Regions from separate parts of the Methylocystis borbori genome, predicted to be linked through region 1. Evidence: predicted binding sites of a transcription regulator. Region 1 holds the regulator's gene; the other holds the start of a gene.
The links. The regulator PhoB, encoded in region 1, activates phosphate uptake and scavenging genes when phosphate is short. The targets are predictions, from matches to a motif close to TGTCATNNANCTGTCAT.
Positions count from the first base shown of each region.

Region 2: a site for PhoB is predicted at 3,735-3,751, ahead of V3H18_RS03295 (DUF47 domain-containing protein). Genes of this name have one in related genera too.

Region 1 is NZ_JAZHYN010000016.1:24,377-30,061, reverse strand. It holds gene pstC (phosphate ABC transporter permease subunit PstC) at 1-311, shown strand, start outside; gene pstA (phosphate ABC transporter permease PstA) at 326-1,168, shown strand; gene pstB (phosphate ABC transporter ATP-binding protein PstB) at 1,165-1,956, shown strand; gene phoU (phosphate signaling complex protein PhoU) at 1,980-2,696, shown strand; gene phoB (phosphate regulon transcriptional regulator PhoB) at 2,693-3,439, shown strand; gene V3H18_RS07295 (GcrA family cell cycle regulator) at 3,586-4,104, opposite strand; gene V3H18_RS07290 (aspartate aminotransferase family protein) at 4,524-5,685, shown strand, end outside.
Region 2 is NZ_JAZHYN010000006.1:39,717-45,401, reverse strand. It holds gene V3H18_RS03335 (aspartate aminotransferase family protein) at 1-587, opposite strand, end outside; gene V3H18_RS03330 (cold-shock protein) at 1,030-1,617, shown strand; gene V3H18_RS03325 (DUF192 domain-containing protein) at 1,667-2,131, shown strand; tRNA gene V3H18_RS03320 (tRNA-Pro) at 2,216-2,292, shown strand; gene V3H18_RS03315 (ETC complex I subunit) at 2,356-2,667, shown strand; tRNA gene V3H18_RS03310 (tRNA-Arg) at 2,676-2,752, shown strand; tRNA gene V3H18_RS03305 (tRNA-Arg) at 2,852-2,928, shown strand; gene V3H18_RS03300 (DUF2865 domain-containing protein) at 2,956-3,666, shown strand; gene V3H18_RS03295 (DUF47 domain-containing protein) at 3,776-4,420, shown strand; gene V3H18_RS03290 (inorganic phosphate transporter) at 4,430-5,428, shown strand; gene V3H18_RS03285 (NUDIX hydrolase) at 5,425-5,685, shown strand, end outside.

The sequences.
Region 1 (5,685 bases):
TGATGCGCTACGTTGTCATGCCTTACACGCGCGTCGGCGTCATCGGCGGGGTGATGCTGGGTCTTGGCCGCGCGCTCGGCGAGACGATGGCGGTCACCTTCGTCATCGGCAATGCGCATAAGATATCAGGCTCGCTGCTCGCGCCGGGCACGACCATTTCCGCGACCATCGCCAATGAATTCACCGAGGCGGTCGGCGACCTCTACACATCGGCGCTGATCGAACTCGGCCTCATCCTCTTCGTCATCACCTTCATCGTCCTCGCTTTCGCGCGCTACATGCTGATGCGGATCGAGCGGAAGGCAGCGTGAGAAAGATCGAAGTCATGTCGCTTTACGCCTCACGCCGCAGCGCCAACTCCATCTCCATCACCCTGTGCTGGGTGGCGGCGGTGTTCGGCCTGTTCTGGTTGTTCCTGATCCTCGCTTCGCTCGTCTATGAGGGCGTGCGCGGCCTCTCGCCCGCCGTCTTCACCCAAATGACGCCGCCGCCGGGCATGGACGGCGGCCTGCTCAACGCCATCGCCGGATCGCTCGTCATGACGCTCATCGGCGTCGCGATCGGCACGCCGCTCGGCATGCTGGCCGGCACTTACATGGCGGAATATGGACGCTATACGAAGCTGACGGTGGTTGTGCGCTTCATCAACGACATTCTGCTCAGCGCGCCCTCGATCGTCGTCGGTCTCTTCGTCTATACGATCCTCGTTCACCCGATCGGGCATTTCTCGGCGATCTCGGGCGCCGTGGCGCTGGCCTTGCTGGTGGTTCCCGTCGTCGTGCGCACTACCGAGGACATGCTGCTGCTGGTGCCGGGGTCGATGCGCGAAGCGGCTTCGGCGCTCGGCGCGCCGCGCTCCCATGTCGTCGGCAAGGTCGCTTATCGCGCCGCCAAGGCCGGCCTTGTCACCGGCGTGTTGCTCGCCATCGCGCGCGTCTCCGGCGAGACCGCGCCGCTCCTGTTCACCGCCCTCAACAACCAGTTCTGGAGCAGCGACCTCGCCGCGCCGATGGCGAGCCTGCCTGTCGTCATCTTCCAGTTCGCGCTCTCGCCATACAAGGACTGGCAGCAACTCGCCTGGACGGGCGCGCTGCTCATCACCGTCGCTGTTCTCGCTCTCTCGATCGCGGCCCGCGCCCTCAGCGCCGGGCGGAGGAAATCGAAATGAACGCCGCTGCTCAAATCGCCCAGGTAAAGGAACCGCTGACCAAAGTCTCGATGCGCAATCTCGACTTCTACTACGGCGAGTCGCATTCGCTCAAAAACGTCACCATGCCGCTATACACGAATAAGGTGACGTCTTTCATCGGCCCGTCGGGCTGCGGCAAGTCCACGCTGCTGCGCGTCCTGAACCGCATGTACGATCTCTATCCCGGCCAGCGCGCCGAAGGCGAGGTGCTGCTCGACGGCGAAAATATTCTCGATCCGGCGATCGACCTCAACGCGTTGCGCTCCCGGGTGGGCATGATCTTTCAAAAGCCGACGCCCTTTCCGATGTCGATCTACGAAAACATCGCTTTCGGCATCCGGCTCTACGAGAAGCTGCCGCGCGCCGACATGGACGCCCGCGTCGAGGCCGCGCTGCGCGGCGCCGCCTTGTGGGATGAGGTGAAGGACAAGCTCCAGACCAGCGGACTCGGTCTTTCCGGCGGCCAGCAACAGCGCCTGTGCATCGCCCGCAGCGTGGCGGTGCAGCCTGAGATTATTCTGTTCGATGAACCGTGTTCTGCGCTCGATCCGATCTCGACGGCGAAGGTCGAGGAGCTGATCGACGAATTGTCTTCCCGCTACACCATCGCGATCGTCACGCACAACATGCAGCAGGCGGTGCGCGTCTCCGACTATACCGCTTTCATGTATCTCGGCGAGCTTGTCGAATTCGGTGAGACCGACGACGTGTTCAACAAGCCGCAAGAAAAGCGCACGCTCGACTATATCACCGGCCGTTTCGGCTAACCAGCGATCCAAGGACGGCGCTCATGAGCGACCATATCGTCAAATCCTATGACCGTGACCTCGAAGCCCTCGGCCGGCGCATCGCCGAAATGGGCGGCGTCGCGGAGAAGATGCTGGCCGAGGCCATGGACGCGCTGTCGGCCTTCGACATCGATCTCGCCCATCGCGTCGTCTCCAGCGACCCGCGGCTCGACGCGCTGCAGCGCGAGATCGAGGAGAACGCCATTCTCACCATCGCGCGGCGCCAGCCGCTCGCGGTGGATCTGCGCGAATGCATCGCCGCGATCCGCATCTCCGGCGACATAGAGCGGGTCGGCGATCTCGCCAAGAACATCGCCAAACGCACGCTGAAGATCGCCTCGGAGGCGCGCGTGCCGCGCGCCATCGTCGGCCTCAAGTCGATGCACGAAATCGCCGCCATGCAATTGAAGGACGCGCTCGACGCCTATGCGCTGCGCGACACCGAGCGGGCGCGCGCGGTCTGGGAAAACGACACCGATCTCGACGCGCTCGAGGATTCGGTGTTTCGCGACCTCCTCACCTTCATGATGGAGGACCCGCGCAACATCTCCTTTTGCACGCATCTTCTGTTCTGCTCGAAAAATCTCGAGCGGATCGGCGACCACACCACGAATATTTCCGAGACTGTCGTCTATCTCGTCACCGGAGAGGCGATGCCGGTGGAGCGGCCCAAATCGCGCGCACCTGACTTCGGGGTCAAGGACGAGGCGGCGCAATGAACGAAACGACTTCCGCAGTCCTTCAGCGGAACGGGAAAGGCGATCGCGCGCCGCGCATTCTCCTCGTCGAGGACGAGACCTCGCTCGCGACGCTGCTGGTCTATAATTTGGAGGCGGAAGGCTATCAGGTCGAGCATGTCGACAATGGCGACGAAGCGGAGCTGCGGCTCGCCGAGTCGCCGCCCGATCTTGTTATTCTGGACTGGATGCTGCCGGGCGTCTCCGGCCTGGAGATTTGCCGGCGCCTGCGCGCGCGCGACAGCGCGAGGGACATGCCGGTGATCATGCTCACCGCTCGCGGCGAGGAAGGGGAGCGCGTGCGCGGCCTCTCGGTCGGAGCCGACGATTACGTCGTCAAGCCCTTCTCGACGCCAGAGCTCATGGCGCGGGTGCGGGCGCTGCTGCGTCGCGCCCGTCCCGAGCGCGTCGCGTCTAAGCTCACGCTCGGCGACATTGACCTCGACCGCGACACGCGCCGCGTGCGGCGCGGCGGGCGTGAAATCCATCTCGGCCCGACCGAATTCCGGCTGCTCGAATATTTCATGGAGAAGCCCGGCCGCGTCTTCACCCGCGCGCAGCTTCTCGACAGCGTCTGGGGCATGTCGGCGGAGATCGACGAGCGCACGGTCGACGTGCATGTCGGCCGGCTCCGCAAGGCGCTGATCCGCGGCCGCGAAAAGGATCCGATCCGCACCGTGCGCGGCGCCGGCTATTCCTTCGACGAGACTTTCGGACACGACTGATACGGATCTGATTGATCCATGCGCTTGGCGTCATTCCCGCCGAGGCGCAGTCCCGAGCGGAAATCCTGAGCGACATCCATGACGTTCGTTACGCATCGCGAACGCCGCCGAGCCGTTCGCGCGTAGACGGCGCGACGCGCCGCGCATCACGCGTAGCGTTGCGCCCGCAATTGATCGCGCGCGCGGCGTCTGTCCTGCGCCGGCTGATAGGCGACCCGCGCATGATAGCCGCAGTAGGGTCCGCCGCCGACCGTCGCCTTGCCGCCGCAGAAACGAAATTCCGGCGTCGTCGGATCGCCCATCGGCCAGCGGCACATGGACTCGCGCAGCTCCATCAGCGTCACGCGCTCCGAAATGGGGATGACCACTTCCTCCTCCCGCGCAACGCGGGGCGCGGCGAGGGCGTGCGGCGCGAAGGCCAAAGCGAGATTGCCATGCGTGGGCGCGCCGTTCATGCGCGCCTGGTTCTGACGCGGCGGTTTGGCCGCGCGCGGCCGTGGCGCCGCCGCCGTCTTCGCCCGCTCGGCGAGTCCCAGGCGATGAATCTTGCCGATCACGGCGTTGCGCGTGATGCCGGGTCCAAGTTCAGCGGCCACCTGGCTTGCGCTCAAGCCGTCGGTCCACAGTTTGCGCAGCAGTTCGACGCGTTCGTCGGTCCATGACATTGGATTCTCCCCTCCATCGGGTCGAGCGCGGATCGGAGTCTTTCCCCGACCGCAGCGCTGGCGTTTAGGCGCAGCGGCGATGAAACGCGCATCAACACTCGAGAGAACGCGCCCCAACCCACGCCGCGGGCGCTCACTAAAAACTCATGGATTTATTTTGAATCACGCGAGAGTCCCGCTGGCAAGCGCAAGAGGGGGTTCTCAACAGTCTTTCGCTGTGGGCGGCGCCCATGAGACTCATTTTTATCTTCTCCAAAGCCTCGCTTGCCGCCGCGGTTCGCCGCCGACAAACCACGGCCCGCCATGGATTTGACCGCGCCGCGCCGCAAGCTTAAAATCCCGTCTTGAACTGCCGCCCTAAAAAGGCGGCGCTTTGTTTTTCTGGCCCCTGCGGCGGCGGGCCTGATGGAGCAGGACTTTTGACGTCAGCGCTGTTTCCGACCTATGCGCGGGCCGATCTCGCCTTCACGCGCGGAGAAGGCGCGTGGCTGACCGCCGAGAACGGCGACCGCTATCTCGATTTCGGCGCGGGAGTCGCCGTGCTGTCGCTCGGCCATAATCATCCGCATCTCGTCGAGGCTTTGAAGCGCGCCGCCGAGTCCCCCTGGCACGTCTCCAATCTCTATCGCATCCCTCAGGCGGAGCGTCTCGCCGAGCGTCTCTGCACGGCGACATTCGCCGATCTTGTCTTCTTCGTTAATTCCGGCGCCGAGGCCGTGGAATGCGCGATCAAGACCGCGCGGAAATATCATGCGGCGAACGGCCAGCCCGAGCGCTATCGGCTGATCACCTTCGAGGGCGCCTTTCACGGCCGCACGCTTGCGACCATCGCCGCCGGCGGCAACGCCAAATATCTCGAAGGCTTCGGTCCGCCGCTCGAGGGCTTCGACCAGGTTCCCTTCGGCGACTTCGAGGCGGTCGAAGCCGCGATCACGAATGAAACGGCGGGCGTCCTGCTGGAGCCGATCCAGGGCGAAGGCGGCTTGCGCGTCTTTTCCGCCGCCTTTCTGACGAAGTTGCGCGCGCTCTGCGACGCGCGCGGCCTGCTGCTCGTTTTCGACGAGGTTCAATGCGGCGTCGGCCGCGCCGGCACATTCCTCGCCTGCGAACATGCTGGCGTCGCGCCCGACATCGCCGCGCTCGCCAAGGGACTTGGCGGCGGCTTTCCGATCGGCGCCTGTCTTTCGACGCGCGAAGCGGCCAAGGGGATGACGCTCGGCGCGCATGGCTCCACTTTCGGCGGCAATCCGCTGGCGGCGTCGGTCGGCGCGGCGGTGCTCGACATCGTGCTGGGCGAGGGCTTCCTCGCGCGCGTCGCGCGCCTTGGCGCGCTGTTGCGGCAAAGGCTCGCCGAGCTTGAAGACCGCTATCCGGCGATCATCGAGGAGGTGCGCGGCGAAGGCTTGATGTTCGGGCTCAAGACGCGCATCCCCAACGGCGATTTCGCGGCGGCCGCCCGCGCGCAGGGGCTCTTGACCGTGCTCGCCGGCGACAATGTCGTGCGCCTGCTGCCGCCGCTCATCATCGACGAAGCCGACATCGCCGAGGCCGTGTCCCGGCTCTCGGCCGCTTGCGCGCGCC
Region 2 (5,685 bases), on a different contig from region 1:
AAGCCCTTTTTGAAAATCTCGTCGCCATTCATCGACAGCGAGCCGTAGGTGAGCCCGTGAAAGGAATGCGCGCAATGCAAAATGCCCGCGCGTCCCGTCGCCGCGCGCGCGAATTTGATCGCGGCCTCGACCGACTCGGCGCCGGAATTGGCGAAGAAGACCTTTTCGAGTCCGGGCGCATAGGCGAGCAGTTTTTCGGCGAGCACGCCGGCGAGGACCGAAACGTCGAGTTGCACCAGATTAGCGAATTCGCCGTCGAGAACGCTCAGCAACGCCTCGCGCAGCGCCGGGTGATTGCGGCCCACCGCAAAGACGCCCCAGCCGCTCAGGAGATCGAGATAGCGGTCGCCCTTGCGGTCCCAAAGATAGGGGCCGAGGCCGCGCGTGAAGCCAACGTCATAGCCGATGGTCTTGAGAACGCGCACCCACATTTCGTTCAAATATTTCGAGTGCAGCGCGAAACGCTCGTTCTCGCGCGCGGCGACGAGCGCGGCGAGATCATATGCGGAATCGACAGGCGCGCTCGCGCCGTCGTTCTGTGAAACGCCCCGGGGCGCGGTTGCGGGCGCGGTCGACGAATGGGTCATTGCGGCGGCTCCAACCGATCGAGCGGCGGCGGGAAGAAAAGCGGGTCCATGGCCCCCGCGACAAGGCCGCCGCCGGTTTCGATTGCGCGCGCCGGGCGAATTTGTCAAATCCGCAGATGTTGCCCGGACGCCACATGTCTTCGAGATTTTTGCGGCGGCAGTCTCCACATTTCTTCGCCGTCGCGCGCTTTGGCCGCTGCCGCGGCGCGCGCGCCAAGCCGGTAATGCTTATCGTTTCAGCATCGAGGCGAGAGTTTTGGCGCGACGGGCGGCTGCGCGCGCGCCTATCCACAGGCCCTCAAAGCTTGGAAAAATTGCGGTTGGATGAAACGCGGCGAATGCTATCCTACCGACGTGATTCAGAGCGACTCGACGATTCGGGCTGACGGGAATCGCTTTACGTCGGCGCGTCGCTGCTCTGGATCAGCAGGGGAGTTGGTCAGTGGTAGCCAAAGTGACTTTTCATGATGAATTAGGCGCCGCGAACGCAACAGAGCCGGATGAAGCCGGTCTGGACCTTGTTGAAATCGCCGGCCACATAAAATGGTTCGATGTTGCGAAAGGATATGGTTTCGTCGTTCCCGACGACGGCTCGGCCGACATTCTTCTTCATGTCACCATCCTCCGCCGCAGCGGGCTGCAAACCGCCTTCGAGGGCGCGCGCGTCGTCTGCGAGGCGCAAAAGCGCGCGAAAGGCATGCAGGTCTTCCGCGTCATCGCGATGGACGAGTCGACCGCCGTGCATCCATCCCAATCGATGGCCGGACGCACCCATGTGCAGGTCACGCCGACGAGCGGCTATGAGATCGCTATCGTCAAATGGTTCAATCGCGTGAAAGGATTCGGCTTTCTCACGCGCGGCGAGGGCACCGAGGATATTTTCCTGCATATGGAGACGGTGCGCCGCTATGGCATGACGGAGCTCAAGCCCGGCGATAGCGTGCTGGTGCGCTACGGCGGCGGTCCGAAGGGGTTGATGGCGGCGGAGGTGCGCCCGCTCGACGCCAAGAGCCTGCCGTCGTCGCATTGAAAGCGCCGTCCGATTCGACATGCGACGTCGCTTTCGAGAGTTTTCCCCGATGAGCGCGTCGCGGCCCTTTTCGCTCCTGCGGGTTTTGACGCTGTTCTGCGCGCTTGCGGCCTTCTGTCAGGCCCGCGCCGAGCCGACGCTGGAGACGGTGCGGATCGTCACCGCAACGGGCGAACATGTGTTTAAGGTCGAAATCGCGGATACGCCGAAGACGCGCATGCGTGGGCTGATGTTCCGCAAATCCATGCCGCAGGATCAAGGCATGCTCTTCGATTTCAAATCCGAGGAGCCCGTCTCCATGTGGATGAAAAACACCCATATCCCGCTCGACATGGTGTTCGTCGCCCATGACGGCAGGGTGGCGTCCATCGCCGCCGACACGGAGCCTTTTTCGGAAAAGATCATCTCCTCAGGCGAGCCGGCGCTGGCGGTGATCGAACTCAACGCCGGCGCGGCGCGCCGCATTTCGCTCGCGCCCGGCGACATGGTGCGCCATCGCCTGTTCCGGCAATGAGGGCTTCGCTTGTGAGGCGGCCTGCCGCATGCTAGCGAAAGGGCCGCCGAGAGCAGGGCCGCTTTGGCGCGTCTTAACGTCCGGCGGGGTATAGCGCAGCCTGGTAGCGCGGAAGTTTTGGGTACTTCAGGTCGCAGGTTCGAATCCTGCTGCCCCGACCAGCCTGCGCGTTCCGCGCCGAATTTCGCGACTTGGTTCCGCCAGCGGCGCATTATGAGGAAGCCATGACCGCACGCATCTTTCGCCCGGCGCCGAGCGCCACGCAATCAGGACCTGGTTCGGTCAAGCCCTGGCGCCTGGCCTTCGATCCCGAGTCGCCGCGCAGCATCGATCCGCTGATGGGCTGGACGAGCTCCGGCGACATGCGCCAGCAGATCCGCCTGAACTTCGCCACCAAGGAAGAGGCGATCGCCTATGCCGAGCGCAACGGCCTCGCCTATCGCGTCGAGGAGCCGAAGCCGGATCTCGCCGCCCGCCGCGGCGCGTCCTATTCCGACAATTTCAAAACCAGCCGTATCGGCCTCTGGACGCATTGAGGCGCTTCGACCCCGTAGCTCAGCCGGATAGAGCAACCGCCTTCTAAGCGGTAGGTCGCAGGTTCGAATCCTGCCGGGGTCGCCATAAATGACGCGATCTGTATGTAAGTCATCTGGAGCGGCCGGGCCGGGGGTGATAGGGTCCGGGCGGAAGCTTCGACGCGCCATAACTTCAACGCGTTTTGACTCCGTAGCTCAGCCGGATAGAGCAACTGCCTTCGAAGCAGTAGGTCGCAGGTTCGAATCCTGCCGGGGTCGCCAGACGGACAAAGGGACGGGACGAGCAAGATGCGGCTCATTCGGCGTCATCAGGCAGTTATTGCAGGGGCGCTCGCTTTTGGGCTGGCGCTCGCGCCGCGCGCCGTTCCGGCCCAGGAAAGCCTGTTCGATTTTCTGTTCGGTCCAGGGCCTTCCGCGCCCAGGGCGCCTTCTTCGCAAGGACCGCGCGATGGATCGAACGGCGCGCCGGCCGCGCCGCGGCCGGAGGGCGGCTCCGGCGCCTATTGCGTGCGCGCATGCGACGGTTACTACTTTCCGCTCGTGCGATCGTCGCAGGCGACGCGCCAGCAGTCGTGCGAATTCCTCTGCCCCTCCGCAAGCGTCGAAGCCTATGAGGGCGGCGGCATCGAATATGCGCGCAACGCCAAAGGGCAACGCTATTCGGCGCTTCCGACGGCTTTCAAGTTTCGGGAAAAGGTCACCAAGGACTGTTCCTGCAATGATCCCGCCACGTCGCAGGCGCATTTCCTGCGCCTGTCCCTCACCGACCCGACATTGCGGTCGGGCGACGTCGTTGTCGAGCCGAACGGCCCTTTCGTCTATAATGGCGAGAAACTCGTCGCGTTGAGCCGCTCCGCCTTGCCGGCGCCGGTCAAGGCGCATCTTCGCGAGCTGCTTCGCCGCAAGAATGCTCCCGACGAGGAGAGCGCGCTCACGTCGGACGACGCGCTGGCGTTAAGCAAGCCGGACGGGCAGGCTGCGCCTGAAGGCGCGAGATAATCGCGCCCAACGGACGCTTTGCCGCTTTACAGCCGCCCGCCGCCCCGGCTATGTGGCCGAGCCGATTTATGACAGTTTTGTGACGATTCGGCGCGAGCGAGGAATCTCCATGCTGTCTTGGTTTCAGGCGCTTATGCCCGGAGAGGAGCGCTTCTTCGATCTCTTCGAGCGCCACGCCGAGACGCTGGTCGCCGGCTCGCTCGCCTTGCGGGCGCTGCTCGAAGGAGGCGAGGGCGTTCTCGTCCACAGCCAGGAAATCCGCCGCAAGGAACACGAGGCCGACGCCGTCGCCCGCGACGTGCTGCTTGCCGTGCGCCGAACCTTCATCACGCCTTTCGACCGCAGCGACATCCGCGATCTTATCACGGCGATGGATGACGCCATCGACCAGATGCACCAGACCGCGAAGGCGACGCTACTCTACGAGACCCGCGATTTCGATCCCCCCATGCGCCGCATTGGCGACATCATCGTCGAGGCGGCGAAGCTGACGCGCGACGCGATTCCGCTCCTGCGCGCCCTGCGCCAGAACGCCGCCAGGCTCAACGCCTTCAGCGAAGAGGTCATCCGCATAGAGGACGACGCCGACGGCATTCACGATCAGGGGCTCAAGGCGCTGTTCCAGGCGCATCGCCACAGCGATCCAATGGCCTTCATCGTCGGCGCGGAGATTTACGACCATCTTGAGAAAGTCGTGGACTGTTTTGAGGACGTCGCCGACCGCGTCGCCGGCATCGTCATGGAACACACATAGAGACGAAGCGTGCAGGATTTCTCCGCCTATCTCTATGGCCTTGTCGCGGTCGCGCTGATTTTCGACTTCCTCAACGGCCTCCACGACGCCGCCAATTCCATCGCGACGATCGTCTCGACGCGCGTGCTGCGGCCGCAACTCGCCGTCTTCTGGGCCGCCTTCTTCAACTTCGTCGCCTTCCTGTTTTTCGGCCTGCATGTGGCGCAGACAGTGGGCGCCGGCATCATCTCGCCGGAGATCGTGGACGATTTCGTCATTTTCGGCGCGCTGATGGGCGCGATCGTCTGGAACCTCATCACCTGGACGCTGGGCATTCCTTCGTCGAGCTCGCATGCGCTCGTCGGCGGCCTCGTCGGCGCTGGCGTCGCCAAGGTCGGAACCTCGGCGATCGTCTGGGAGGGTCTCGCCAAGACCGCCGCCGCGATCGTGCTGTCGCCGGCGCTGGGGTTCCTGCTGGCGCTGGCGCTCGTCCTAGCCGTGTCGTGGATTTTCGTGCGCAAGACGCCGGGCGCGGTCGACGCCTTCTTCCGTTCCCTCCAATTCGTGTCGGCCTCGCTCTATTCTTTGGGCCATGGCGGCAATGACGCGCAGAAGACCATGGGAGTGATCGCGGTGCTGCTCTATTCGCATGGCGCGATCGAGGGGAAGTTCCATGTGCCGTTCTGGGTCGTCATCGCCTGCCAGGCGGCGATGGGCCTCGGCACGCTTTTCGGCGGATGGCGAATCGTGCGCACAATGGGGTCGAGAATCACGCGGCTGACTCCGATGCAGGGCTTTTGCGCCGAAACCGGTGGCGCGGTCACGCTCTTTCTGGCGACGGGATTGGGCGTGCCCGTCTCTACGACGCATACGATCACCGGCGCCATCGTCGGCGTCGGCGCGGCGCGGCGAACTTCGGCGGTGCGCTGGAACGTCGCCAAGGACATCGTCGTCGCCTGGATCATCACCATGCCCATGGCCGCTTTTATCGCCGCGACCTGTTACGCTCTGGCGAGGATCGCCGCATGAAAGTTCCCAAGGTCAAGAAAAAGCGGGAAGGCGCGGGGCCGGAGCCGCGCGTGCAATATGCGGCGCTGCCCTGGCGGCTGAAGGACGGCCGCGTCGAAGTCCTGCTCGCCACCTCCCGCGACACCAAGCGCTGGGTGATCCCCAAGGGCTGGCCGATGAAAGGCCGCAAGCCGCATATCACCGCGGCGATCGAAGCGCTGCAGGAGGCCGGCCTCCTCGGCAAGGTCGAAAAGGTCAAGCTCGGCGACTATCATTAC